Regions from separate parts of the Tatumella ptyseos genome, predicted to be linked through region 2. Evidence: predicted binding sites of a transcription regulator. Region 2 holds the regulator's gene; each other region holds the start of a gene.

The links. The regulator Fur, encoded in region 2, represses iron uptake genes when iron is present. The targets are predictions, from matches to a motif close to ATAATAATGAGAACNACTATCAA.
Region 1: the regulator Fur is predicted to act here: its motif matches at 7,277-7,299, upstream of QJR74_RS14345 (siderophore-interacting protein).
Region 3: the regulator Fur is predicted to act here: its motif matches at 5,471-5,493, upstream of fhuE (ferric-rhodotorulic acid/ferric-coprogen receptor FhuE).

What each region holds. Positions count from the first base shown of each region.
Region 1 covers NZ_CP130649.1:3,035,705-3,045,549, forward strand. Annotated here, with positions in the region: gene QJR74_RS14320 (TonB-dependent siderophore receptor) at 1-568, shown strand, start outside; gene QJR74_RS14325 (MFS transporter) at 600-1,835, opposite strand; gene QJR74_RS14330 (GNAT family N-acetyltransferase) at 1,905-4,250, opposite strand; gene QJR74_RS14335 (lysine N(6)-hydroxylase/L-ornithine N(5)-oxygenase family protein) at 4,240-5,541, opposite strand; gene QJR74_RS14340 (pyridoxal phosphate-dependent decarboxylase family protein) at 5,541-7,070, opposite strand; gene QJR74_RS14345 (siderophore-interacting protein) at 7,317-8,201, shown strand; gene QJR74_RS14350 (YqaE/Pmp3 family membrane protein) at 8,297-8,482, shown strand; gene QJR74_RS14355 (NrsF family protein) at 8,518-9,144, opposite strand; gene QJR74_RS14360 (sigma-70 family RNA polymerase sigma factor) at 9,137-9,682, opposite strand; gene QJR74_RS14365 (protein-disulfide reductase DsbD family protein) at 9,672-9,845, opposite strand, start outside.
Region 2 covers NZ_CP130649.1:1,009,249-1,019,093, forward strand. Annotated here, with positions in the region: gene glnS (glutamine--tRNA ligase) at 1-1,104, shown strand, start outside; gene QJR74_RS04895 (hypothetical protein) at 1,338-2,288, shown strand; gene fur (ferric iron uptake transcriptional regulator) at 2,341-2,787, opposite strand; gene fldA (flavodoxin FldA) at 2,886-3,416, opposite strand; gene ybfE (LexA regulated protein) at 3,537-3,818, opposite strand; gene QJR74_RS04915 (alpha/beta fold hydrolase) at 3,964-4,734, opposite strand; gene seqA (replication initiation negative regulator SeqA) at 4,945-5,487, shown strand; gene pgm (phosphoglucomutase (alpha-D-glucose-1,6-bisphosphate-dependent)) at 5,515-7,155, shown strand; gene QJR74_RS04930 (YbgA family protein) at 7,278-8,099, shown strand; gene phrB (deoxyribodipyrimidine photo-lyase) at 8,110-9,543, shown strand; gene QJR74_RS04940 (type 2 GTP cyclohydrolase I) at 9,565-9,845, shown strand, end outside.
Region 3 covers NZ_CP130649.1:324,693-334,537, reverse strand. Annotated here, with positions in the region: gene QJR74_RS01720 (single-stranded DNA-binding protein) at 136-666, opposite strand; gene uvrA (excinuclease ABC subunit UvrA) at 891-3,719, shown strand; gene QJR74_RS01710 (NAD(P)-dependent alcohol dehydrogenase) at 3,774-4,826, shown strand; gene QJR74_RS01705 (secondary thiamine-phosphate synthase enzyme YjbQ) at 4,865-5,287, opposite strand; gene fhuE (ferric-rhodotorulic acid/ferric-coprogen receptor FhuE) at 5,573-7,744, shown strand; gene QJR74_RS01695 (YncE family protein) at 7,817-8,923, shown strand; gene QJR74_RS01690 (amino acid aminotransferase) at 8,960-9,845, opposite strand, start outside.

The sequences.
Region 1 (9,845 bases), 1.2 Mb from region 2:
CGTAAAATACCAACCGGTTGGGACCTCTGATCTTTACAGCATCGCGCTCTACGACCTGACCCAAAAAGACGTTGCTAATCGAGTAGTGCCTGATACGTACTACGCTTCCGTCGGAAAAGTGCATTCCCGTGGTATCGAACTTGAGGCCCATAATCAGTTAACGTCACGATTGAGCACTATTGCTACCGCCAGTGTTAACCATGTTCGCTATGAAGATGCTATCGACGGAAATAATGGTAACACGCCGTATGTTACGCCAAACGCGACCGCTTCTGCTTGGGTAAATTATAAATTCGATTATGGCATCACTACCGGTGTTGGGGTTCGCTATATAGGTAAACAGTGGGCAGATAATGAAAATACGACTCGTATTCCTTCGGCTACTCTGGTCGATGCTTCAGTAAGAATGGACCTCGGTGCATGGCGTTCGCAGTGGAAAGGCGCTTATGTACAACTCAATGCGAAAAACTTAGGAGGACGTGATTATGTGGCGTCTTGCTATGGAACAGGTTATTGCTATTGGGGAGCGGAACGTTCGGTAATTGCTACCGTTGGTTACGACTTCTAAGCTTAGGCGCGGCCTCACGGCCGCGCCCCTTTTACTCGAGAGTCAGAGCCTGACGATGCTGCCTCACCCAGCGAACAAACATCACACTCAACAGTAACCATAAGCCACCACTTGCCAGATTTACCCCAGAAAAGCCGATTAAACCCTGCTGGAAGTAGCCTTCGCGCGCGAATTCTAAACCGATGGAGTACATCAGAATACTCAGCATCCCCATCATAGCCGCGACCTGCCCCTTAGATTCTGTTACCGAAAATAACGTTAGCCGATAAAGGACTGCCGTACTCAATCCCGCACCAAACGCATAAAGACTTAAGCCGCTGACCAGAATCGCAATCTGGTAGGTATCACTTAAGGTGGCGCAAAGTGCAATCAGTAGCCCCCCCACTAACGGCCACGCTCCGACAACTAACGGGCGAGTAATCTCCGCGTGGTGGGTGAGCTTACTCAGCACCACATTACCAAGGATCATTGCCACGAAAACCGGGACTTGCAGTAGCGCATAATTGACCTCACTCATCTGATGGTCATGGATTAAGTAGACGGGTGACAGCGCCACCCAACTGAGGATAGGTACAGCAGATAACCCCAGTGCTAAACAGCCCGCAATGAGCGCGGGTCGTTGTAGCAGTATCCAATAGCCCCCTAGTAACCGCTTTGGCGTTAAACTCAGCTGCCGATTTCCTGATGTTTCAGGCATGCTGAAATATAGCCCGACCAAAGCGATCAGCGACATAAGCGCGAAAATAACAAACAGCATGCGCCACGTGGTAAATAACAGTAAGGCACTCCCGGCCAGCGGACCAATTAAAGGCGCTAACAGTGCCACATTCGCCATCCACGCCATAAGTCGAATACTCTTGCGCTCTTCGAAAGCCTCCTGCACCGCGGTATAGCCAACAGCACCAATGAAACAGAGACTGATCCCTTGGATAAAACGTAGCAACATAAACTGCTCAATGGAGGTTACCCAGAAGGTGACGCCACTGGCGATGGCAAATAACAAGGCTCCCGACATCAATATTGGCCGACGCCCCCACTTATCGGAAAGCGGCCCTAACAGCCACTGTAAAACAAGGCCACCAATCAAGTAAGCCGTCAGCGAAAAAGGCACCCACTCAGGGCCAACCTGTAAATCTTGGGTCACTTGTAACATGCCCGGTTGCACCATATCGTGAGCAATATAGGTCGTGAACTCAAACAGAACTAAAGAAAAAGGGAACAGCCATGACGTTACGGGTGCGTCAGGACGTGTGGAAGTCGATGTCATAAATAAGACCTAAAAAGGAAAAAAGACCGGCAGAGCCGGTCATTGTAGTGACTTTATTGACTGTCGGTATCACTTTTTAAATTGAGCTATCGGGTTTACCAATACCCCAGCCAATTTTAAGGCACTAGCCGGATCGTCTAAATTGACCATTTGCTGATTATTCGCTAACTGCAGCCGGTTCAAACAAGAATGTGCATAGGTCGGGCTAAACAGATCAAACCGTGCAAACTTGTCAGCAAATTGAGGGTGGTGACGCTGATAGTGCTCAATACTGACAGCAACACGCTGCCAAAATGCGCCTTCTTGCATCACCTCATCTTCATCAAGAATCGCGCTAATGAAGCGGAAGAAGCAACTGAATACATCGACAAAAATCGATAACAATTTCAGCTCATCCGGAACCTCCGCCTTAATACGTTGTATCTTATCCGGTAGTTCGCGCGAGGTATCTAAAATCGCAATTTCTTCACCAATATCTTTCATAAAGCAGCCTACTGGCACGTCGTCCTCTAACTTGAGAATCAGGTTTTCGCCATGGGGCATAAAGACCAAGTCATACTGGTAGAAGCAATGCAAGATAGGACTTAAATAGGCTTGAAGATAACGGTCAATCCACTCAGCGGGGGCTAAACCTGAACGCTTGATCAGGGCTGTTAACAGGGCTTTACCCTCTGCGTCGCGATGAAGTAATCCGGCCATCGTCATTAACCGCTGCTGATCGGTTAAGCCCGTTAACGGGTTTTCCCGCCACAAGGCAGCAAACATCTTCTTGTAGGCCGACTCTTTTTTGATGGCTTTCTCGTAAAGACGATGATGATAGCCAATGGTGGCAACCTCCTGCAGAATTGAGAAGCTACAGTGGCTAAGCCAATTATCCTCGGCGACGATCTTCGCTAGCCATTGATTTACTGCAGGCGTCGTGGCCATATAGTAAGGGGATAACCCTCGCATAAAGCCCATATTCAGTATCGAAAGCGCCGTTTTGACATAACGTTTGGATGGCTGACTACGATTAAAGAATGTCCGTATTGACTGCTGCGCCTGATAGGCATCGGTTGCGGCACCTAAATAAATAATCTTTTGCTGGGCAATATCGGCTGCAAAGACTGTGACGATTTTATTTTGCCACTGCCAAGGGTGTACAGGTGTAAAGAGGTAGTCCTCCGGTAACACGCCCTGCAATCGTAACGTGGCCTCCCACTCTTTGACCTGCGCCGCCCCTAACTCCTCCTCGATAAGGGTGGCGTAATCCAGCCCATCAATCGCAGCAAAATGCCCATTACTACGATGGACCGCGACCCAAAGCATATAGATCGATGCCCCCACTTCCGGCGCATAAGCCAAGTAGTCTGCGGCATCAAACCCAATACGCCCATTATTGGCAATAAAACAAGGATGCCCCTCGGTCATCGAGGACTCAATGGTCTGGAAGTCTGCCGCCGCTAATTGGTCGCTGCTCGGATTGCCTTTCTGTAACTTAAACTGACTGCTGCAGAGCGTGCTGGAGACCTCTTCTAGATAGGTGGCTAGCATCGACTCCGGTATAGCCAGTTGGTCGGCGAATTCGACAATAAAATTCAGCGCGTCCAGCGGTTTCTCTTGACCTTTGTGGGTCTTCCTTAGGGTCCGCCAATCGATAGAAAGGTGGTTTAGCACCCGCCACTTCCCTTCAAATTGATACACGTTCTCGCCCGAGCTATCGGTTAAACGCCATCCCCCTTCGGCGACCGCTTCGGGAACTAATAGCCGCTCATGGCTGAATTCAGTAATCGCTTTTTGGATCAATTGTCCATTTGCCTGCTGCCAGTGCTTGGCGTTAGGTTGGGCAGGAGGTAATACGGTCGCTGGCTTTAACATAAGGGCTTTCTCTCGATAAAAATCTGTGGCAGTACAAAACGCTAACCATGCGCGTTTGTGACCAAGGTCGATTTGTTGGTGGTAGCGGAAACCTGCTTGTTGATTAAGTCGATGGATTTTGTGGTTATTGACATCAGGCTCGACCACGACACGCGCCACTTCTGGGCGGCTAAACATATATTCCATTACGGTGGCGAAAATTTGCCGACTTAATCCTTTAATGGGCGTACTGACTGGTGCCACGAGCAGGTGCATACCATAATCGCCAGACTGCGCAGGGTAGTGTTCGGCCACCTCTTCCTGTAACGCCTGATAGCACTCGATTAAAAAATAAGGATGTCCGTCGAGACACCCGATCAGCACACTGTTGACGTCTTGGGCGACCAAGTTGATATAGAAGTTGTTGACCTGCTCAACGCTCTGATCCTGCATCCCCCAAAACTGCGCATGGGGCTGAATCACCCAATGATGGATCATCGTTTCATCCCCTACTTGCCAACGGCGCAAGGTGAAATGGCCCAAAGGTTGTTGCAGACTAAATATACGCTCACCCATCAACGGCCTCCTTTGGAACGCCAAAGGTTTGGAAAGCAATTTTTTTCTCGACCGGATACACCTCTCGACCCAGAATACTGCGTAGGATCACCGAGTTGCGATAACAGGCCATCCCTAAATCGGGTGAGACAAAACCATGGGTATGTAACTCGGCGTTTTGAACAAAGAGGCTATGGCGACGATCAATACTGTAGTCTCGCCCCACCGCATAACGCTGCTGGCGATCAAACTCGATTAAGGGCATGAGGGGCGTTAAGAAATCAGGCGGGCGATAGGTATAACCCGTCGACATAATCACGCCATCAGTCACGAGGTCAAACTCTTCCTGCAGGACTTGGTGAGACAGGGTGAGTGTCAATGCTTGGTTTTCATTTGCCTCCATGGCAACAAGGCCGGAGTCGGTACACAGGGTGACCGGCAGTGGCCCCTCCAGATCCTTACGATAAAGCAGTTCGTAAATATCGTTAATTAGGCTCTCGTTAATCCCCTTATAAAGGTTTTTCTGGCTCGCGTTAAGCCGATCACGTTGTGCCTCTGGTAATGCATGGAAATAATCAACCCACTCTGGCGAAGTCATCTCCAACGTCAGCCGAGTGTATTCCAGCGGGAAAAAGCGCGGGGCGCGAGTCACCCAATTTAATTGATAGCCATACTGATCAATATCTTGCAGCAAATCATAGAAAATCTCTGCCGCACTTTGACCACTTCCCACCACCGTAATCGTCGAACGCTGCTGAAGTGCCTCTTTCTTCGCCAGGTAGTGCCCAGAATGTACCACCTGTTCTAAAGATGAATCGATCCAGTCGGGCATCCAGGGCGTCGGTCCAGTCCCCAGCACCAGATGCCGAGCGAGCCATTGCTGGCGTTCACCACTGACGGTATTTACCGCGTCAACGCAATAGCAATCTCGTTGTTCATCCCGCACCACTCGCTCAACTCGAGTATTCCACTTTAACGACGGTAGCTGTTCACATGCCCACTGGCAGTATTGGTTATACTCCTTACGCAATAGGAAAAAGTCCTCACGAATATAGAATGAGTAAAGTTTTCCCTTTTGTTTCAGGTAGTTTAAAACACTAAAGCGACTGGTCGGGTCAGCCAAGGTCACCAGATCTGCCATAAAGGGCGTCTGTAAATGGGCAGATTCCAGCATCATGCCTGGATGCCAGTTAAAGGTCGGTTTTTGATCGAGATAAACCGCATCCATATCGCTTATCGCGTCAGTGAGACAAGCCAGACTGAGATTAAAAGGGCCAATGCCTACGCCCAATAGATCATAGATTTTCTCGGACATTAGTGCGCCCCCACAATTTGTTTACGCGGGGTACGCTGACCAGCCAATGCCTCGCCACGATAAATTAAGGCTTCGATCACTTGTTGGATCTCATCTATCGATGTCGCTGGATTCAGTAAGGTAAATTTCAAGTACTGCTTACCCTTCACCTTAGTGGCTGCAATCATCGCTTCACCGCTTTGATTAAGGCCTTTACGGATTTGTTGATTAATCTCGTCCACCTCATTAGCGCTTAATTCGGTGGTTGGGTGGAACCGGAAGACTTGGGTGGTTAACTCTGGCGCGTGTAAAACTTCTAACTGCGGATAGGCGATTAAGCGACGGTGAGTCTCTACCGTTAAGGCAATAATTTGATCGAACGCTTTACCTAATGATTCACGGCCGATAATGCGTAAACTTAACCACATTTTTAAAGCGTCAAAACGGCGGGTCGTTTGTAAACTTTTATCCACCAAATTCGGTGTACCTTCTTGTTTGGCACTGAGTGGATTGAGGTAATCGGCGTGAACCGTAACATGCCGTAAATGGCTCGCTTCACGAACAAAGAAGGCGCCGCAACTGACACTTTGGAAGAAAGATTTGTGATAATCAACCGTTACCGAATCCGCTAACTCTATTCCCGCCAAGCGGTCACGGAATTGGTTTGACGTTAACAGTCCACAGCCATAGGCCGCATCAACATGAAACCACGCTTGGTGCCGGTCGCACAATTCGGCAATTTCAGCTAAAGGATCTACACTGCCGAAATCGGTAGTCCCTGCTGTCGCTACCACCGCGATAGGGATTAAGCCCTCCGCGATCGCCTGTGCCATTGCCTGTGCTAATTTGGTACTGTCCATCTTGTAGTCGTCGTCATAATCGACGGCGATAACCGCCTCATAGCCTAGCCCTAGTAAGGCGCAGGACTTCTGAATACTAAAATGGCTTAACGCAGAGGTGAAAATACGCCAACGAGAGGCTTCAGCAGGTAAACCATGATGCTTAACCAGACGTTCGGGCGTATCTTTAGCAACCCGACTGTCTCGCGCTAATAACATCGCCATCAAATTTGACTGGGTGCCACCGCTGGTAAAAATTCCCTCACTCCCCTGGGGTAAGCCTATTTGCTGTAACGTCCAATCCACCACCTTCTGTTCGATCAAGGTGGCTCCAGCGCTCTGATCCCAAGTATCCACTGAGGTATTTACCGCACTTAACAGCTGCTCGGCCAATAACGTGGGTAACGTAATCGGACAGTTTAGATGGGCGATATAGCGGGGATGATGGAACCACACGGCATCACGTAACCAGAGTTGCGACAGTTCTTGCAGCGCAGCCTCTGTCGAGAAAAGCGGCTGAGTTAAATCCACCCTCGAAAACTCAGCCGCCAGTGCTTGAGGCGTAATGCCACTAAAGGGTCGAGAGACCCTAGCCATATGTTGACTGATCAGGTCAGCGACCAACTGCGTATTACGGTGATAATCACCGAGCGTTTTATCGTTAAACAACCACTCCGCAAAGGAGTTTTTTTCGCTATTATTTTTAGACACTTAGACCACCCTTTCCCTTTGAACCATTAGAAAAAAAACAATCACTCCAGTAGAAAAACTGATTATTATGGAGGGGTTATAAGATATGAGAATCTAAATGATAATGATTAGCATTAACAATAAGGAATAATCTCAAAGCTATTTAAGTCATTAAAAACAGGTCTTCTCCTTTTCGCCACCGCTAGCCGTCAAGATATTGAATGTGTATGATAATTATTATCATTATTTTATAGGCGAGTGGTCGGTATGGCATCAGGTTACAGAGTGGTCGATCTTCAATTAAAACGTCGGGAAAGGTTGAGCCCTTCGCTATTACGCTGCGTCTTTACCGGCCAAGATATCGATAAAATTAAACATGAGGCACCAGACCAGCGCATCAAAATTCTCTTGGCGGAACATCAATCCTGCCAAAAACTCCCCGTCACCGAAGATTGGTACGGAACCTTTCTGGCAATCCCTAAAGCAGAGCGCCCAACCATGCGAACCTATACTCTGCGCCACCTTGACCTATCTCAACAGGAGTTGTGGGTCGATTTTGTGCTACATGGCGATACTGGGCCAGCCTCGCGCTGGGCTCAGCGTGCGCAAGTCGATAGTCCACTACAGATAATCGTACCGAATGCCGCCGCAACAGGGTCCAGTGGCGGGTTTGAATGGTTTGAAAACCCGACGCTACAAGAGGTTTTAGTGGTTGCCGATGAGACCGCCCTGCCAGCCGCAATGGGGATTTTAGAAAATCTTGCACGCCGTCCGAACCCACCCCGCGTTCAAGCCTACCTGCATGTACCATTAGCCGCAGATATTCAACCGATTTACTATGACTTTGCTAAGATTCATTGGAGTAGCACTGAGCGTGATGGCGAGGCGCAGCAGGCTATTTTACAGGCGGTACAATCGCGATTAACGCTACCGGACTACGCCTGTAGCGCGGACCAATCGTTAGAAGAGAAAAGCCTTAGTGAGGATATTTTATGGGAACGGGCCGAGCCGTGCGAACGCTTTCGCGCTTGGGTGGCCGCCGAGTCGAGTGTGGTCAGAACCTTACGCCGTTATCTCATTCAAGAATGCATGCTGACCCGTGAAACGGCAACTTTTATGGCCTATTGGTCGCAGGGTAAAGTGACAGGTTAAGCGTTCTCTGACCGAAAAAAATTAGGATAATGACACTTAGAGCTTAATGTTTTTCTCGTCTACACTGAAATAAAGGAATGATAACAGGAGAGATCATGAGACTACTTATTGCACTACTTTTACCTTGGCTAACCTTCTTCACTATCGGTCGACCTATCGCCGGGATTATCTGCTTAATTTTGCAACTGACGCTGATCGGCTGGCTACCTGCCACCATCTGGGCGGTCTATGCCTTAAGCCAATACAACACCGATAAAAAAATTCAGCGCTCAATGCGTTAAGCGCTGTTGGGGGCAGGCTCTCAGCCTGCCTTTCATCATTTCACCCGTGTAAAACGCCCAATAACAATTGTTATCCCAATAATGGTTGCTACGGCCGCAATATGTAGGGTGAAATCCATCCGATCTTGTTGTACTGGGTGACACAGTGATAACAGGCTGACTGACCATGCCGCTACGCTAATTCCCGCCATTAATAGACTCTTCTGACTGTACAAGCCCCCGCTCTGTCGTAATGTCCACAACAAGGTGATCACCATCGGCGTACTGACGACCATTAAAAAAAGATAGCAAAAAGTACCGTGGTCATGGGTCGGTGCTGGGGGATGAGCCGGGATACTCATAATATTTAGTAGTAACCAAAGTCCGCCCGCTAAGACAAACCGCACAGTAGGGATGGTATGGCGTCCGGGGATTAATAAGGTCAGTGCGTTCCATACCGCCGCAATCCCTATCGTCACCGCAAGGACTAGTTGCGCTATGGCCAGCCCAGCACCGGGTTGGGTCCAATTAGTCAACCCGCGATGCACCACTACACTAGACACTATCGCTAAGGGAAGTGCTACCGCGATCCACCTTAGAATACGAGAACCCGTTGGAGCGAGGGGGTTAACTGGCTGCATCTCGTGAGAGAGTTGCTTAATTAATTGCTGATGATCACTCATTTTTGGCTCCGAACCGTCGTAAATTGACCAACGCTCGATGTAATAAAGACTTCACGGCCGAAAGGGATAATTGATGGTGCGAGGCAGCTTCCGCGAGACTCTTTTCATTAAGATGAACAAATTCCACCATTTCTCGTTGGCGTGCTGGTAACTGCTGCAAGTAATAGCCTAACTGATGTTCATCTGGCATCGGTTGACTCTCAACCGTAGTCGATGCTTCACAGTCATCGTCCATCACCTCATAGCGGCGATAGCCTTGGCGGCGCAGCGCATCAATACAACGCGCCCGAATGATCGCCTGTAACCAAGGCATAAAGGGGTAATGGCTGTCGTAAGTGTGACGAACACGGTGAAGTGTTAGCAGTACATCTTGGATGACATCTTCAACATTACCCTTATCATAAATTTGCTTACTGACTTGCGCTCGGATCACCGGTAGCAAAGCCCTCAACAATCGTTCGTACGACTGTTGAGAGCCATGCTGAGCCTGCACCATGAGTGTTGGCCACTGCTGCTTATCGTGATCGTTATGCACCATTAGCCGCTTTCTGTAAGGCTTGTGTCACAATCTGCGGAGTCAGCACCTGTGGCAGCACCACAGGCTTACCGCCGTCTGCCGGATAAACAAGATACATGGGTAACCCACCTTGCCCAAACTCAGCCAACGCATCCTCAACATCGGGATTAAACTTGGTCGAGTC
Region 2 (9,845 bases):
GATCCAGTACTGTATCGAATCAAATTTGCTGAGCACCACCAAACCGGTAATAAGTGGTGTATCTACCCGATGTATGACTTTACTCATTGCATTTCAGATGCGATTGAAGGCATTACACACTCGCTTTGTACACTTGAATTCCAAGACAACCGTCGTCTTTATGATTGGGTGTTGGATAACATCACTATCGAAGCTCGCCCACGCCAATACGAATTTTCGCGCCTTAATTTGGAATATGCGGTGATGTCTAAGCGTAAGCTGACGCAACTGGTTTCCGAAAAAGTGGTTGAGGGCTGGGACGATCCTCGTATGTTAACGGTTTCTGGTTTACGTCGTCGCGGTTACACAGCTGCATCACTACGCGAATTTTGTAAGCGTATCGGTGTGACGAAACAAGATAACATCGTCGAAATGGCTTCTTTAGAATCTTGTATTCGTGATGACTTAAATGAAAATGCGCCGCGAGCGATGGCGGTATTAGATCCGGTAAAAATGGTCATTGATAATTTACCTGAAGATTTTCAACAGACATTGACTGTTTCTGAGCACCCGAACCGTAACGATATGGGGTCACGTGAGGTCACCTTCAGTCGCGAAATTTGGATCGATCGTGCAGATTTCCGTGAAGAAGCAAACAAACACTACAAACGTCTGGTCTTGGGCAAAGAAGTTCGCCTGCGTAATGCTTATGTGGTGAAGGCCGAGCGTATCGAAAAAGATGAGCAAGGTGAAATCACGGCGATTCACTGTACCTGCGATCTCGAGACGTTAGGTAAAGACCCAGCAGATGGACGCAAAGTTAAAGGCGTTATTCATTGGGTATCAGCCGTGACCGGATTACCGGCAGAATTTAGATTATACGACCGTTTATTTAGCGTACCGAATCCTGCGGCGGAAGACGATTTCCTCACGGCGATCAATCCAGAATCATTAGCAATTCGTCAGGGGTTTGTCGAGCAAAGTCTCGCGACAGCTCAAGCGAGTAAACCTTATCAGTTTGAGCGTGAAGGCTACTTCTGCGCTGACAGTAAGTATTCAACGGCTGATAATTTAGTTTTTAATCGCACTGTTGGATTACGCGATACTTGGCAGAAGACTGCTTAATCTGCCCACGCAGTAAGACACTTATTATTGGTGTCTTACTGCAATATCCTGCCTTTTCTCTCCCCATTTAGTCATTTTGTCCTCGTTCTTTTTTTCATTATTTTTCGATTTTTAATCTTATCTTAATCATCCGCGAGTAAAAGAGGATGTTGAGCTATGGTTTAAGCGTTCATTGCTACAAAGCAATGAGCAGAAATGATTGCGCGCCAATAAGCGTTCAGTGGGACGAATGAATGATGATAAAGACTGTATTAGCTGGATTTGAAAAACTAAGTCGTTTTAAAGATTTCTACTTCGGTATGAAGCCAGAAACCCTGCAGTTTTATCAGTTGGGTGAAGGCTATTTAACCTTGTTTTCCCATCTCTATCGTCAGACGGCGAATAGCCATTATTTGCATAGACCAGCTAGTGACCCTCTCGTCCACTCGACTTTATTGTTAAGTGCTAGACGTCTTAACCATAATGCACAAAAGGGGCAGCATGCGTTAGCGCAGCATAATCTGTCGGAAGTCTTAACCGCGATAGGGCGACAAATCATGCTAGCCACTGCAACAATCGCTTCAAGCGAAAAAGGTCTTTATTTAGCCGCGACACTCTATAATAAGGCGGAAAGTTTCGATAGATATCGTGCTTTTGTCGAGAGCGACCGCTCATTATCTGCTGGCATAGACACTTGGTTCGAAGAAGCTATCGCCCTGACAGCCTTACTTGCGACAAGTGAGCATGAAGAAGAAAGTCGAGTACCGATAAGACAAAAGTTTAGCGATTACCAACGCTATCGCCTGGTAATGAATAGGCTGTATGTATTAGTGAATCAAGGGCTTTATCTGTTGAATCGAGCTTCTGTCGATATTATGCCTTTTATTGCCACGCTACATCAAAGCCATCTTAGCGAGCGCTGGAATCTGACCCAACAACAGAAACTAAATTATTTCACACAGCAGCAGCGGGATATCCGTGAGGTTATCTTTATGGAGGCGAATGAAGGGGCGGAGCTTTGTTACCATTTAGAGAGTGGCCAACTTATCGAGCCACCGACGATGATGAAAGCCGATATCAGTCAAGCCGTACACGTTTTTGCCCATCAACTTCGTTCGACAGCTTCAGCTCATTCTCGACGGGAAAGTGTTAGAAAGAGGGGGCAGCTTAGAGGGATCAGCAGCCCCGTGACAGTATTGAAATAAGCGATAGATATAAAAAAACCCACGCCAGCGTGGGTCTTTTTTACAGATTAACTTAACGCTCTTCATGTAGCGTATCGTCTTTTCGACAATCGCCATCGGTGCAGTGACCGTAAAGATATAAGCTATGGTTAGTTAATTTAATACCAAAGCGCTTCGCGATATCGCGTTGACGAGTCTCAATAAATTCGTCTGAAAACTCAATGACACGACCACAGTCTAAGCAGATCAAATGATCGTGATGCTGCTGCTGGGTCAATTCGAAAACTGATTTTCCACCTTCGAAATTGTGGCGGGTAACGATGCCTGCATCATCAAATTGGTTAAGGACGCGATAAACGGTCGCTAAACCAATTTCTTCACCCATATCAATAAGCCGCTTATACAAATCTTCCGCACTGACGTGGTGACATTCTGGTTCTTGAAGCACTTCCAAAATTTTTAATCTTGGTAGCGTGACCTTCAGACCAGCTTTTTTCAGTGCAGAGTTGTTATCAGTCATGCAGTATTGTCCTGTTGCTTTATTAAAAGGGGCATTGAGCAGCCCCTCTTATATTTAAATTCGCCTATTACAGTAACACAATTGGTAGAAAAACCCCATCAAGCATTAAGGATTTCTTTTAGCTGCATCTCATCTGAAATCTGCTGCACCCAGCTTGTTACACGTTCATTCGTGAGTTCGGGTTGACGATCTTCATCGATAGCCAAGCCTAAGAAGTGTTTATCGTCGGCGAGTCCTTTCGACTCTTCGAAATGATAGCCTTCAGTTGGCCAGTGCCCAACAATGACCGCACCTTTAGGTTCAATAATATCTCGAATTGTTCCTAAGGCATCACAAAAGTATTCAGAATAATCTTCTTGGTCGCCGCAACCAAATAGTGCAACTAATTTGCCGGAAAAATCAATTTCTTCTAACGTTGGGAAGAAATCATCCCAATCACATTGGGCTTCACCGTAATACCAAGTAGGGATACCTAGCAGCATTATATCATAAGCTTCAAGATCCTCTTTGGCACATTTTGCAATATCGTGAACGTCCGCAACCTCTTTTCCAAGCTGCTTCTGAATCATTTTTGAGATATTTTCAGTATTGCCGGTATCACTACCGAAAAAGATGCCTACGATTGCCATGGGGAGGTTTACCTCTTGAATCTATGTTCTAAATAGGGTGGATAATTATTGCGACGATGATAACAGACCTGAAAATCTTGCGGAACTTGTAAAGTCTACAGATTTATCCGTGAGTGCGAATTAGCTGCGGCTGAGCGCGAGTTGAGAAGCGATCATTGTCTCGATTAATTCACTACGGCTCATATTATGTTGGTCTGCTAGCGTGTTCAGTGCTTCAACAATTTCACTGGGCATTTTCAGTTCAACGCGCTGTAAGCCCTTGTCTTTATCTCGTCTTAACTGATTACGCTTATTAATACGCAACTGCTCATCGCGTGTCAAAGGACTTGTCTTAGGGCGGCCAGGCCGGCGCTCTTCTGCAAACAAGTCTAGGGTTGTTCGATCAGTGTGTTCTTTTGCCATGATGAGAAAATAAGTACCTGCAGAACGTCTTAGAGTTAAGCCTTTGCTGCATCATGAAGTTGCGTAGATGCCTGCTAAAAATGAGCGCGCAATAATACTCTACCGCACCGCACAGCGCTATAGAAAATCGTGGTGGAACGTTTTTTTATCTGGGTATGGATAAAAAACGTTGCACTGCACGTTGTACTGCTTGGGGTTTTTCAGCATGAACCCAATGTCCCGCGCCTGAAATAACGTAAGCCTTGGCTTGGGGAAACTGCTTGATCAGCGGTACTTGGTAACACTCATCGAGGTAATTAGAATTTTTACCACGAATAAAAAGTACCGGCCTGTTCCACGAAGGGAGTGTTTTCCAATCGGAAATGGTGGAATAGTTATCCCACAGTGCAGGGATATTGAAACGCCACTCACCGTGGTGAAATGATTTTAGAAGAAACTGAATGACTTCTGGTTCAAAAAGGGTACGTTCCATTATGTTTTTTGCTTCCGGTCGTTCCGTTGCTCTAGCTTGAGTCACAGCATTCATCGCAGCAAACATAGCGTCGTGACGCCGGGTCGGGTAGTTGACGGGAGCGATATCAATAATGACAAGTTGCTTAATACGTAAAGGAGAGAGTGCAGTCATTGCCATCGCAATTTTTCCCCCCATTGAGTGCCCAATAACAATAACCTCTTTAAGCTGATGCGAGTCGAGCGTATCAAACATATCTTGGGCCATTGACGCATAATCCATCTGTTCGCTTCGCGGCGATAATCCATGATTACGGACATCCACCTGCAACACTGTATGGGTTTGTCGAAGTTCACGCGCTAAGATCCCGAGATTATCTAAACTTCCAAATAAGCCATGAATAAGAAGGATTGCAGGATGATGAGCAGCGAATTGCGCAGAATGCAGGCGGTTATTTAAAATCATCGTTAAAGATCTTACTGTTAATAGGGTAAGTTAAGGTATCATGAAATTGACCTTTACGCTTATTTGACCAAAGCTTAAGGCATTATCTGAGTTTTGACGAAGAATAGTTAAAAACTGTTGGTCAATATCAGTTTAAATTTATAATCACATTGACTTAATGCTTCTCTCATTCGAATAGCTTGAGTCTCAAATTTTTTTGCACGGACTACAATGAAAACGATTGAAATAGATGACGACCTTTATCGCTTTATCGCCAGCCATACTCAGCATATTGGTGAAAGCGCGTCTGAGATTTTACGCAGAATGTTAAAAGTCACTGACCAAGCATTGCAGGAAGCAGATTCCGCAGTTATTGCATCGGGGGACTTAGCTAAGGCGAAAGCGTCAATTGATAAGAAGCCTGTCGATCGTGTTCGTGCCGTGCGAGAGCTATTGCTTTCCGATGAGTATGCTGAGCAAAAGCGTGCGGTTAATCGGTTTATGTTAATCCTTTCCACTCTTTATCAGCTGGACGCCGAAGCGTTTGCTCAAGCGACCCAATCCATGCAAGGGCGGACGCGTCTCTATTTTGCAGGCGACGAATTAACGTTATTACAAAGTGGTAACCATACCAAGCCTAAGCATATTTCTGGCACGCCTTATTGGGTTATCACCAATACCAATACTGGACGAAAGTGCAGTATGGTTGAACATATTATGCAAACAATGAAGTTACCGCAGGAACTGACAGATAAGGTTTGCGGAACGCTCTAATAAAATAATTGTACCGGAGAAGGACTCATGGCAACTCACCCTAGAGCAGGGCAACCCGCTGGGCAACACGATCTGATTAACGTGGCGCAATTAACAGCCCAATATTATGTATTGGCGCCAGATTTATCTAACACGGAGCATGCGGTAAAGTTTGGCACCTCCGGGCATCGCGGTAGCGCGGTTCGTCAAAGCTTCAACGAAACTCATATCTTGGCGATCGCGCAAGCTATTGCTGAAGAGCGCAAAAAGCAGGGGATTACCGGTCCTTGCTACGTCGGTAAAGATACCCACGCGTTGTCAGAGCCGGCCATGATTTCGGTGCTTGAAGTCCTTCTCGCAAATGGTGTTGAAGTCATCATTCAGAGTGATAATGGTTATACGCCAACGCCTGCTATTTCTAATGCTATCTTAGAACACAATAAACACTCAGGCCCTCAAGCGGACGGGATCGTGATTACTCCTTCACATAACCCGCCTGAAGACGGTGGTATTAAATATAATCCCCCTAACGGTGGACCGGCGGATACCAATATTACTAAAGTTGTTGAGGACCGTGCTAATGCCTTGATCCAAGGTGGATTAAAGGGAGTTAAGCGCCTCTCTGTAGCAGACGTGAATGCTAGCCCTCTTTTAAAACAGTGTGATTTGATCCAACCTTATGTGGAAGGTCTTGCCGAGGTGATTGATTTTGCAGCTATTAAGAAAGCAGGCTTACACCTGGGTGTTGATCCTCTCGGTGGCAGTGGTATTGAGTATTGGAAACGTATTGCCGAGCATTATCAGCTCGACATTACTCTAGTCAATGATCATGTGGATCAGACCTTCCGCTTTATGCACCTTGATAAAGATGGCGCAGTGCGCATGGACTGTTCGTCAGAATCTGCCATGGCGGGATTGCTAGCTTACCGCGAGCAATTCGATCTGGCGTTTGGTAACGATCCCGATTACGATCGTCACGGTATTGTTACACCTGCGGGGCTGATGAATCCTAATCATTACTTGGCTGTCGCGATTAACTATCTATTTCAACATCGTCCACAATGGGGCCAAGATGTTGCTGTGGGTAAAACATTAGTATCCAGTGCGATGATTGACCGAGTGGTGAAGAATATTGGTCGTAAACTGATTGAAGTCCCCGTGGGCTTCAAATGGTTCGTGGACGGTCTTTATGAAGGTTCGCTCGGTTTTGGTGGTGAAGAGAGCGCGGGCGCCTCGTTCTTACGTTTTGATGGGACAGCTTGGTCTACGGATAAAGATGGCATCATCATGTGTTTACTGGCGGCTGAAATTACCGCGGTTACCGGTAAGAACCCTCAGCAACACTACGATGAACTGGCTGAACAATTTGGTTCTCCAAGTTATAACCGCTTGCAAGCCTCTGCGAGCTCAGCTCAGAAAAATGCACTTTCTAAACTCTCCCCAGAGATGGTGAGCGCGGATACCTTAGCGGGGGATCCCATCATTGCTCGTCTTACCCGTGCACCGGGTAATGATGCTCCAATCGGTGGCCTGAAAGTGATGACTGAGAACGGTTGGTTTGCGGCGCGCCCTTCTGGAACAGAAGATGCTTACAAGATCTATTGTGAAAGCTTCCTCGGAGCAGAACATCGTCAGCGCATTGAGAAAGAAGCTGTAGAGATAGTCAGTGAAGTGCTGAAAAACGCATAATGATAGTTTGATGATCAGGGCGCCTTAATGGCGCCTTTTTCATTTGTTGGCTACACTTTCGGGATAGTAATTACTGCTTAAGGGCAAACCTTTGGCCTGTTGATTGAAAAGGATGACAATGAATGAAGCTTACACTTGCCAGGTTTTACTGGCCTGCCGATGCTATAGTCGATCCCCTTAATTTTCCTTCTGCTTTTCAGAGTGAAGCTGGGACAGTGAACGTATCTATCGTTGATGTTCCTTTAACCCATAAAAGTATCGATGAACTTCTCACGCCACCGTTTCACTTAGAAAAATGGTTTCAAGGACAAGGATTATTTTTGGATACGCTCTGCGGAGTAGTTATTGATAACTATTACCCAGCAGACCATCCCGATAGCTCTAAAATTAGAAGGGTCTTCAGTTTACTGGCTGAAGAACTCGATGTCGTGCCTGTGATCAATAAGAATGATTTAGCAGATATTGCACAATGGAATCATTTTATAGAGCAGGTAAGTATTTTACATGAATATAATCAGTTGCTTAGCGATGCTTTATCGACGCATAAGCTTATCGAGTTTCATACGCGCTATAAAATGCAATTCTTGGCTCACTCTCAGCCCGCTTATCGGCAGCTCGGCCCCCTCATCGCTAACATTAAGCATGAACCTTCTTTATATGAATTTGCACACCAATACCGTCAGCATTTTATGCGGCTGCTACGCTATGCTGCTACGGTACAAAATCATACAAATGTTGTAATGCATTTGCAGGGGTATTTTCGTAAGAAAGTTGATGACGAGGCTCGACAACAACTTACCGCACTCATCCATCAATATCGTTTGGGCGAGGTCTCCTTGAGTGAGGTAAAGACAACGTTACGCACTATGCAAGCTGCCGCCCCCCATGGCTGGCTTGCTCAGCAACGGTATCTTTACCCTTGGTTCATTGAATACGATCTATAGGCTAAATAATATGTCGCAGCAACACCTAGTTTGGTTTCGTCACGATTTACGTTTAAGAGATAATCCTGCGCTTTCCGCCGCCTGTATGGATAATGAGGCAGAAGTCATTGCGCTTTGGTGTGTCACACCGGAACAATGGAAGCACCACAATGTCTCCGCTCGGCAGCTTAACTATCAATACGATGCACTCGTGATACTCCAGCAGGACTTGCAAGAGAGGGGGATCCCGCTGTTAATTATTAATTCGCCGGACTATCAAACGCTTGAAAAAGATTTCATGCAATTATGTGAAAAACATAAAATTGATAGGGTGTTCTATAACTATCAATACGAAGTCAATGAGCGTAACCGCGATAAAAAAATTGAAGCGCTCTGTCACCAACAGGATATAGTCTGCCAAGGATTTACTGACTCGACGCTTTTTTCCCCCGGCTCTGTCCTGACAGGACAAGGGAAGATGTATCATGTATTTACGCCATTTTCTCGCGCGGTACTGAAAAAACTGAGTACCGATGAGATTGAGTGCAGCACTCTACCTCATCAACGTAAATACCCGTCAGCCGTAAAGAGCTCAAAATTACCCGATTTTTCAACCAAAGCCGGTGAATATGACGCAAAAAGATTTCCCGTAGGTCACGACGCCGCATTAACAAGATTACGTGAGTTCTCGAAAAATAAGGTTGATGACTACGCTAAGCAGCGTGATCTGCCTGCTGAGGATGATACGAGCCGTTTATCAGCAGCCTTAGCCATCGGGCTACTTTCCGCTAAACAGTGTGTAAAACGTATTCTTGAAGATCACCCCAACGCCTTAGAACAGAGCGGTGGGGCGGCGACATGGTTGAATGAATTAATTTGGCGAGATTTCTATCGTCATCTATTAGTTGCTGAACCGCAATTATGTCGTTATCAACCTTTTCAAACCTGGACTGACCATATCGAGTGGAAGAATAATAAAAACCATTTTAATGCATGGTGCAAAGGTGAGACAGGTTTCCCCATTGTTGATGCAGGAATGCGCCAACTGAATAAAACGGGTTGGATGCACAATCGTTTAAGGATGGTCTGTGCGAGCTTTCTAGTAAAAGATTTATTAATTGATTGGCGGTGGGGAGAGCAATATTTCTCCGAACAGCTTATTGACGGTGACTTAGCGGCCAACAATGGTGGCTGGCAATGGGCTGCTTCGACGGGTACAGATGCGGCGCCCTATTTTAGAATTTTTAATCCGACTCGCCAAGGTGAGCGCTTCGATCCTGAAGGTGCGTTTATTCGTCAATGGCTGCCTGAGTTGAAAGAGGTACCTGAAAAAAATATCCATGAACCTTGGCTATGGGCGGATAAACAGAATAAGAAACTTGATTACTCACGACCAATTGTGGAACATCGCCAGGCTCGGGAAGCGACCTTGCAAGCATTCGAGCAGGCGCGAAAATATCGATAATCGTTAGAGTTAGGAATACGTATGAAAAACACGCTCTTAGAACAGCACATTGACCGTTATCTTAATAGCGCCCAGTTTAAGGACTATGCGCCCAATGGCTTACAAGTTGAGGGACGTGAGACAGTACAAAAAATTGTGACCGGTGTGACGGCTTGCCAAGCATTACTGGACCGAGCGGTGGAATTGGAAGCCGATGCCATTATTGTCCACCATGGCTACTTTTGGAAAAATGAGCCTGTAGTAATCAAAAATATGAAACGTCAACGGCTGAAGACGCTGTTAACCAATGATATTAATCTTTA
Region 3 (9,845 bases), 680 kb from region 2:
TGAATAGTGCATTTCTAAATAATAGTAAACTAATTCAGTGACTCGCCTACTTCATTTAAGCGTAGTGAATACTGGTATAAAATAATAAAAAAAACCCTCGTATGATGAGGGTTAGTTAGGCAATCAATGGAATTTTTAGAACGGAATATCGTCATCAAAATCCATGGGTGGCTCGTTGCCGCCAGCAGGCGCTTTAGGCGACTGTGGAGCTTGTCCACCACCACTAAATTGCGCGCCAGAAGATTGTGGCTGTTGTGGCTGCCCCCAACCATTATTATTGTTTGGTGCACCGCCGCCTTGAGGAGCGTTGTTACCTTGACGGCCACCTAACATTTGCATGGTGCCACCGACATTAACAACGACTTCAGTGGTGTAGCGATCTTGACCACCTTGGTCTTGCCATTTGCGGGTACGCAGCTGCCCTTCGATATAAACTTGAGAGCCTTTACGCAGGTATTCCCCTGCAACTTCCGCTAATTTTCCGAACAGCACAACACGGTGCCATTCAGTAATTTCTTTATTTTCACCGGTTTGCTTATCACGCCAGCTTTCAGAGGTTGCCAGCGTAATGTTTGTCACAGCTCCTCCATTTGGCATATACCGGACTTCTGGATCTTGACCCAAATTACCGACAAGAATCACTTTGTTTACGCCGCGACTGGCCATTGCACTCTCTCCTGATGAAAAATTACACAGATACTATCTAACGGATGATAGCACGTCACGCCTTAAGTTGGGTAGTTTAGAGCAACTGCACAAAGGTAATCACTATAGCAAAAAGTACTGGATATTTATTCAGGTTATTTTTTGTGCCATACTATAGAGTCTGCTTGAAATCGATGCAGAGCGATGTCATCTCAGCGTATAGGCAATCAAATTGGGAAATGTGAATGGATAAGATCGAAGTACGGGGTGCACGAACCCATAATTTAAAAAACATCAACCTCACCATCCCCCGTGACAAGCTAGTGGTCGTCACTGGTCTTTCTGGATCAGGTAAATCCTCGCTGGCTTTTGATACCCTTTACGCCGAAGGGCAGCGACGCTATGTCGAATCTTTATCGGCTTACGCACGGCAGTTTCTTTCGTTGATGGAAAAACCAGATGTCGATCACATTGAGGGACTTTCACCTGCTATTTCAATTGAGCAGAAATCGACTTCCCATAACCCACGCTCAACCGTGGGGACCATCACAGAAATCCATGACTACTTGCGTCTTTTATTTGCGCGAGTCGGTGAGCCGCGCTGTCCTACCCACCACCAGCCGCTGGCCGCACAAACCGTCAGTCAGATGGTTGATCAGGTGTTGAAACAACCCGAAGGGCAGCGATTGATGCTACTTGCTCCGATTGTTAAAGATCGTAAGGGCGAGCATGTTAAAACCTTAGAAAGCTTGGCTGCACAGGGCTATATCCGCGCACGGATCGATGGAGAAGTCTGTGATCTGTCTGATCCGCCAAAGCTTGAGCTACAGAAAAAACATAGTATTGAAGTCGTGGTGGATCGTTTTAAAGTCCGCGACGACATTGGTACTCGCTTAGCGGAATCATTCGAAACGACCCTCGCCCTATCGGGGGGTACGGCAATCGTTGCCGATATGGATGATGACAAGGCGGAAGAGTTACTGTTCTCCGCTAACTTCGCGTGTCCGGTATGTGGTTACAGTATGCGCGAACTGGAGCCGCGCCTGTTTTCATTCAACAATCCAGCTGGAGCTTGCCAGACCTGTGATGGACTTGGCGTACAACAATATTTTGATCCAGAACGTGTGATTCAAAACCGCGAGATTTCTTTAGCGAATGGCGCTATCCGCGGTTGGGACCGTCGAAACTTCTATTATTATCAGATGTTACGTTCGCTCAGCGACCATTATAAATTCGATATTGAAGCGCCTTTTGAATCGCTCAGTGCAGAGACACAGAAGATCATCCTTTATGGTTCGGGCAAGACGAATATCGAATTCAAATATGTGAATGATCGAGGCGATACCTCAGTACGACGTCACCCCTTTGAAGGGGTACTCCATAATATGGAGCGTCGCTATAAAGAAACGGAATCAAACGCCGTCCGCGAAGAACTAGCGAAATTTATCAGTAATTGTGCTTGCAGCAGTTGCCACGGTACGCGCTTAAGAGAAGAGGCTCGTAACGTTTTCGTGGCAGAAAATACGCTACCCGAAATTTCAGAGATGAGCATTGGCCATGCCAGTGAGTTTTTCGAGCATCTCGCCCTCAGCGGTCAGAAAGCGCAAATAGCGGAAAAAATCTTGAAAGAGATCCGTGAACGACTTGGCTTTTTAGTGAATGTAGGACTGAATTATTTATCCTTATCGCGTTCAGCTGAAACCCTTTCTGGGGGTGAAGCACAACGTATCCGTCTAGCCAGCCAAATTGGTGCAGGGCTAGTCGGGGTGATGTATGTCTTAGATGAACCCTCTATCGGACTACATCAACGCGATAACGAACGGCTTCTCAGTACCTTGATTCATCTGCGCGATCTGGGTAATACCGTGATTGTGGTTGAGCATGATGAAGATGCAATCCGTGCGGCCGATCATGTGATCGATATTGGTCCCGGCGCAGGTGTGCATGGTGGCTCGGTAGTGGCAGAAGGGAATGTTGATCAGATTATGGCCAACGAAGACTCCCTTACAGGCCAATACCTGAGTGGTAAAAAAGCCATCGAGGTACCGAAAGAACGTGCGAAAGCCGACCCGGAGAAAATGCTACGTATTGCAGGTGCTCGCGGTAATAACTTAAAAAATGTGACTCTTTCGTTACCGGTCGGTCTATTCACTTGCGTAACAGGTGTATCCGGCTCAGGTAAATCGACGTTAATTAACGATACGCTGTTTCCTATTGCGCAACGCCAACTGAACGGAGCAACGATCGCGGAACCAGCTCCTTACCATGAGGTTAAGGGTCTCGAACATTTCGATAAAGTTATCGATATTGACCAGAGCCCTATTGGTCGCACCCCACGTTCAAACCCAGCGACCTATACGGGTATTTTCACGCCAGTACGAGAGTTATTTGCCGGCGTCCCTGAGGCTCGTTCACGAGGCTACACCCCTGGCCGCTTTAGTTTTAACGTGAAAGGGGGACGCTGTGAAGCTTGCCAAGGTGATGGCGTCATTAAAGTTGAGATGCACTTTCTCCCTGATGTGTATGTTCCCTGTGATCAGTGCCAAGGAAAACGTTATAACCGCGAGACCTTGGAGATTAAATATAAAGGGAAAAATATCCACGAAGTGCTGGAGATGACCATCGAAGAAGCGAAAGACTTTTTTGAGGCAGTCCCTGCACTGGCACGTAAGTTGCAAACGCTCATTAGCGTCGGTCTTTCCTATATTCGCTTAGGGCAATCTGCAACAACCCTATCGGGCGGGGAAGCACAGCGGGTCAAGCTCTCACGCGAGTTGTCTAAACGCGGGACCGGACAAACGCTCTATATTTTGGATGAGCCGACAACGGGCTTACACTTTGAGGATATTCAACAATTACTGGTGGTATTACACCAGCTACGCGACCAAGGGAATACCATCGTGGTTATCGAACATAACTTGGACGTTGTTAAGACGGCGGACTGGATTGTCGACCTAGGTCCGGAGGGAGGCAGTGGCGGTGGTGAGATCCTTATTGCCGGATCGCCAGAGACGGTTGCGGAATGCGAGAAATCGCACACGGCTCGCTTCCTTAAACCGCTATTGACTAAGTAAGACTACCTGCCCAGAGATGCTGGGCAGATTTTCATTTCACTATGAGGAGTTATCATGGCAGAGATTCATGCTTATGCAGCACAGGATGAAAAATCCCCCCTTACCCCATTTGATTATTCATCTAGGGAAGTGCGCGATAACGACGTCAAAATTGAGATTTTATATTGCGGAGTTTGCCATTCAGACCTACATATGGCGCGTAATGAGTGGAAAAATACTCAATATCCGATCGTTCCAGGGCATGAAATCGTAGGCCGGATCGTCGAAGCGGGTCCATCAGCCAAAAAATTTAAGAAAGGTGATTTAGTGGGCGTCGGATGTATGGTCGACTCTTGTCGCACCTGCTCCAGCTGTGAAGAGGGTGAGGAAAACTATTGCGAGAATGGTTTCGTCGCCACTTACAACAGTCAGGACCGTCATTCAAAAGCCATTACTTATGGCGGCTATGCAACCGATATTGTTGTCGACCAAGATTTCGTGTTGAAAGTCCCTGAAAACTTAGATCCTGCCGGGGTCGCGCCACTACTTTGTGCAGGGGTAACCACCTACGCGCCGTTACGTCATTGGAAAGTGGGACCGGGCCAGAAAGTCGGAATTGTAGGCTTGGGTGGTCTGGGGCATATGGGCGTTAAACTCGCGCATGCAATGGGTGCTAAGGTTGTGCTCTTTACGACTTCGGCTTCGAAAATAGAAGATGGTAAGCGTCTAGGCGCTGATGAAGTCGTTATTTCTAAAGATGCCGAACAAATGGAGGCTCAGGTTAATAGCTTCGATTTAATCCTCAATACCGTAGCGGCTCAACACGACTTAACGCAATTTATCCGCTTGCTGAAACGTGATGGGCACTTAGCGCTAGTAGGCGTTCCCGAACACGACCATCCAGCTCCGAGCGTCGCGGAATTAGTCTTTAAACGCCGTACCGTCGGCGGCTCACTTATTGGTAGTATTGCGGAAACGCAAGAGATGCTCGATTTTTGTGGTGAACACAATATCACCGCGGATATTGAACTAATCAATATCGACCAAATTAATGATGCTTACGAGCGGATGTTGAAAAGCGATGTGAAGTATCGTTTTGTGATCGATAATAACTCATTAAGAAAGTAAGTCTTCACTTACCGTTCCCTGAACAGGGAACGGTATTCTTACATCGACTCACCTTGAATTGTCGCGATAATTCTACGCCCACCACCCTGAAATCGATGCTCGCCCAACCAAATACCTTGCCACGTTCCTAGCATCACTTTTCCACCTGAGATGGGTAACAGCAGTGACACACCAATAATTGATGATTTTATGTGAGCAGGCATATCATCCGCTCCTTCGTAATCATGCTGATAAGTCGCATTATCGGGTACCGTACGCAGGAAATGTTGTTCCATATCAGCCCTCACCGTTTGGTCGCAGTTTTCATTCAGCGTTAGGGAGGCGGAAGTGTGCTGAAGCAGTAAGTGTAATTGCCCTACTTTAACAGTAGTGATGTCAGGAATAGCCGATAATACCTCATCCGTCACCAGATGAAATCCACGTTGTTTCGCTTTCAACTGAATGGCTTTTTGTACCCACATAAACTTCTCCTTAATCTCTTTCACTTAAGTGTAGCAATCTCCCAAGGCCTAAGGTTAGCAAAGTTCGAATTCCCCTAGACCGTAACTATTTTTTTTCTTAACAAAAAAAATAATCAATCCTGTGAATAGCTTAGCAGTTACGTTCCCATACAAAATAATTTGAACTTAATTCAAGTATTGATAATGAAAATAATTATCACTATGATTCGCCATCGCTTGGTTATTAAGCGGTGCCACACAGCAGAAGTTCTTAACTGCCATTATAATTACAATTAGGTAAGACACATGACATCGCACTTTACACCATTAGGGAACAAGCGCTCTGCACTCTCTTTGCTTAGCGTAGCAATTGGGTTAGCCCTTACTTCGGGTTTAGCCTTCGCTGCAGATTCATCGACACAGACACTTACCGTCACCGGACAAGATCAAAACTCAACTGAGGGTTCAACCAGTCAAGAAGCTCATCGCTATACCGTGCCAATTACGCGTAGCGGTACAAAGATGAATCTGACTAACCGTGATATTCCGCAATCCGTAAGCGTGATCACCGAACAACGGATGAAAGACCAAGATTTGCGGACGCTTAATGATGTGTTAAAACAAAGCCCAGGTATCTCCTCGAATCAAAGCGATAGCGAGCGCTATTCTTATTTTGCTCGCGGCTTTTACATCAACAATTACAGCTACGACGATATTCCCGTCACCCAAACTGCGCCATGGAACTTCGGAGAAACCGATGACGATATGGCGAAATATCAACGGGTTGATATTATTCGTGGTGCAAGTGGATTGATGTCTGGTACAGGTAACCCGTCCGCAACCATCAACTTAATTCGTAAGAAAGCAGAAAGTAAAACCTTTACTGGGGATCTTAGCGCGAGCTACGGTAGCTGGAATAACCAACGTTATGTCGCCGATCTACAAGGGCCGCTGAATGAAAGTGGTACTTTACGGGGTCGATTTGTCAGTGGTTACCAAGACCAAGATAGCAATCTGGATCGCTATCATAAATCCTCTAAGTTCTTCTATGCCGATATCGCCGCAGACCTTACGGATAACACGACCTTAGACATTGGTTATGATTACCAAGAAAGAAATACGGGTAATCCGACCTGGGGTGGTTTACCAACGTGGTATACGAATGGCGATAAAACGCATTACAGCCGCAGTACCAACGCGGCGGCAGATTGGACCCACTACAATACGCTGGCACGTAGGCAGTTTGCGAATTTAGTTACCCGCTTCGACAATGGCTGGGAAACGCACATCAATGCGATGCATGGTGAGACACAGATGGATAGCCGCTTATTTTATTTAAGTGGTTTCCCGGATCAGAGCACTGGTATCGTACAATCTACCGGCTACGGCTATGCGGGGTGGTATAAGGGAATTCGTACGCAGACTGCCGTCGATGCTTTCGCTACCGGTCCGTTTAAGCTCTTTGGTCGTCAGCATCAACTTGTGGCGGGTGTTGATTATAGTCGTCAACGTAACCGCTACGATTATTCTAGTGCGATGTATACCCCTGAGCAGCTCGGAAATTACAACCAGTGGGACGGTAATATCCCACAACCGGATTGGCCAGCTTGGGCGCTTTCATCTAATGATACCATTCGTCAAAAATCCGGTTATGTTGCGGCACGTTTCTCATTAGCCGATCCTCTTTCGTTAGTCACGGGTATGCGCTATACGGAATACACCACCAACGGCAGCAGTGCCAACATGCAGAAAAATAATATTACCCCTTATGGTGGGTTGGTTTACGATATCACTGACTCACTGTCAGCTTACGCAAGTTATACCTCCATTTTCCAACCACAGACCTATCGTGACCGTACAGGACACTATCTGAAACCGGTGACGGGTAAGAATTACGAAACAGGGTTGAAAGCTGATTGGTTAGATAGCCGATTAACCTCTAGCTTATCGGTGTTCCGTATCGAGCAAACTAACCTCGGCCAAGAAATAGCAGGCCAATATGTAAATAACAGTAGCGAAACGGCTTACCGAACCGCAAGTGGGGTTGTCAGTCGTGGCATAGAGTTTGAGGTTAACGGCGCGGTAACTGATAATTTGAATATGACTTTCAGTGCATCACGCTACGTTGCGCAAGATAGCAGCAAAGATCGTATCAATCCTCAGCTGCCACAAACCCAGTTTAAATTATTCTCCAGCTATTTGGTGCCGGCTATGCCTGACCTAACTATCGGCGGTGGTATTACCTGGCAAAATGCGACCTACCAAGATGCGACCGGCCCTAATGGTAATACGGTACGCGTCGTTCGAGGCAGCTATCCGCTGGCAGATCTCTTTGCTCGCTATCAGCTAACACGTCAACTGTCAGTCCAAGCTAACGTGAAAAACCTCTTTAACCGCGATTACGACAGTAATTTAAGCGATTACGTGGTGTACGGTGAATCACGGAACTACTCCGTTAACCTTAACTACCATTTCTAACTTTTCAGAGGGGGCTAATGCCCCCTCTTTGCCCTTATCACTCGCTTGAAAGCGAGTAAATCAGGAGTAAAAATGTTTACAACCAGACGCTCGTCTTCCCCCTTTTTAATCAGTGCATTAACTATCGCGACCGTATTGATCAGTGGCTGCCAATCACACGCCCCTGCAAAAACGTCATTACAGCCTGCACCAAAACCGCCAACTGTGGCGACTTCTTCGGCAGTTCAGGAAAAAGCGATCGGTGAAGGGTTGTATGAGATGGCACTTTTTGGCCCTTCATCAACATTGTATGTCGCTAGTGCACAAAGCTTTAAGAATGATAACGGTGGCGTGCTTTATAAAGTCGACCCTACGACGCTTGAGATCACCGGAATGACCCACACCGATTTGAAAAATTTTGGAATGGTCAGTCAACCAGGTAACGACTATTTCTATACCACCAATTCATTGGATGGCACGGTCTCGAAAGTAGAAGTGAAGAGTGGCAAGGTGGTAAAACGCTTGGCACTGAGTAAGAAGAATAGTAAGGGTGAGACAGATGGTGCTCGCGAGCTACTCTGGGTAGGTAACGAGCTCTATGTGGGTGCTGTCGCTAACCCGGGTTACATTAGTGTTATTGACACACGTACCTTCACTGTAAAAACCCGTATTACCCATGCTGGAAAATGGGTTACTGGCTTACTTTACTCTCCTACCACTCAACGTATTTATGCCGGTAATGGAAGTGGCGAAATCTTAGTTATCAATCCTAAAAGCCACAAGATCGAAAAGCGTTGGACAACGGGTGAGAGCAAAACAAACCTGTTCCTCAACTTTGCTGAGGATCCCGCTACTCATAGACTTTTCGTGACGGATAATTCGCAAGGTAAAGCAACATATGTATTCGATGAGCTTACGGGTAAAGTGATCAAAAAAATCCCAGGAGATAGCTTAGGCATTAAGTTCAATGCACAGCGTAACGAGCTTTATATCACTCAGCGAGAATCTAAGCAGGTTCTGCGTGTCGATGCCACGAGCTACGCGGTGAAACAACAATGGCGCTTTGCCGGTGCGCCTAACAGTCTGCTGCTCTCCGATGATGGTAAAACGCTATTTGTTACAGTGAAGCAAGAATTAAATAAGGACTATTCCGCTAAAGGTCCAGATAGCTTGGTAAGCGTCGACCTCTCGGCCCAATGACCGCCATAAAAAAGGGCGCCTCAGGCGCCCTACTCTTTAGATCACTGCGGCCATGGCCGAGGCGACTTTCTCAATATTTTTTTGGTTTAATCCAGCCATACACATTCTTCCACTACCGATCAGATACACACCGAATTCTTCACGTAAGCGAACAACTTGTTCAGGGCTCAAACCTGTGTAGCTAAACATACCGCGTTGACGGGTTAAGAAGCTAAAATCTTTGCCAGGAATTTTTTGTTGTAATGCGCTGACTAGGGCTTCACGCATCGTCAAGATACGCAGGCGCATTGCCTCGAGTTCTGCTTTCCAATCTGCGAACAGCGCCGCATCTGTCAGAATAGTGGCAACTACTTTCGCACCAAACGCTGGCGGGCTGGAGTAGTTGCGGCGTACTGCTGCTTTCAATTGACCCAACACGCGATCAGCTTCTTCACTGCTGTCGCAAGCGACTGACAAGCCGCCAACCCGCTCTCCATAGAGTGAGAAAATTTTCGAGAATGAGTTACTGACAATAACCGGTAATCCTTGCTGAGCCGCTTGACGGATCGCATAACAATCCGCTTCCAGACCGGCACCAAAGCCTTGGTAAGCGATATCCATAAAAGGAATCAACTTACGAGCTTTAAGTAGAGCAATGGTTTCGTCCCATTGTGCCTCAGTCAGATCCGCACCCGTTGGATTGTGGCAACATGGATGCAATAAGATAATGCTCTGTTCTGGAAGACTTTTTAGCTTTTCAATAAAACCGTTAAAGTTAACACCTTGAGTCGCAGTATCGTACCAAGGGTAGGTATGAACTGGGAAACCTGCGCCATTAAAAATGGCAATATGGTTTTCCCAAGTGGGATCACTCACCCATACTTCGGATTCTGGAAAATAACGTTTCAGGAAATCAGCGCCGACTTTCAGTGCACCTGAGCCC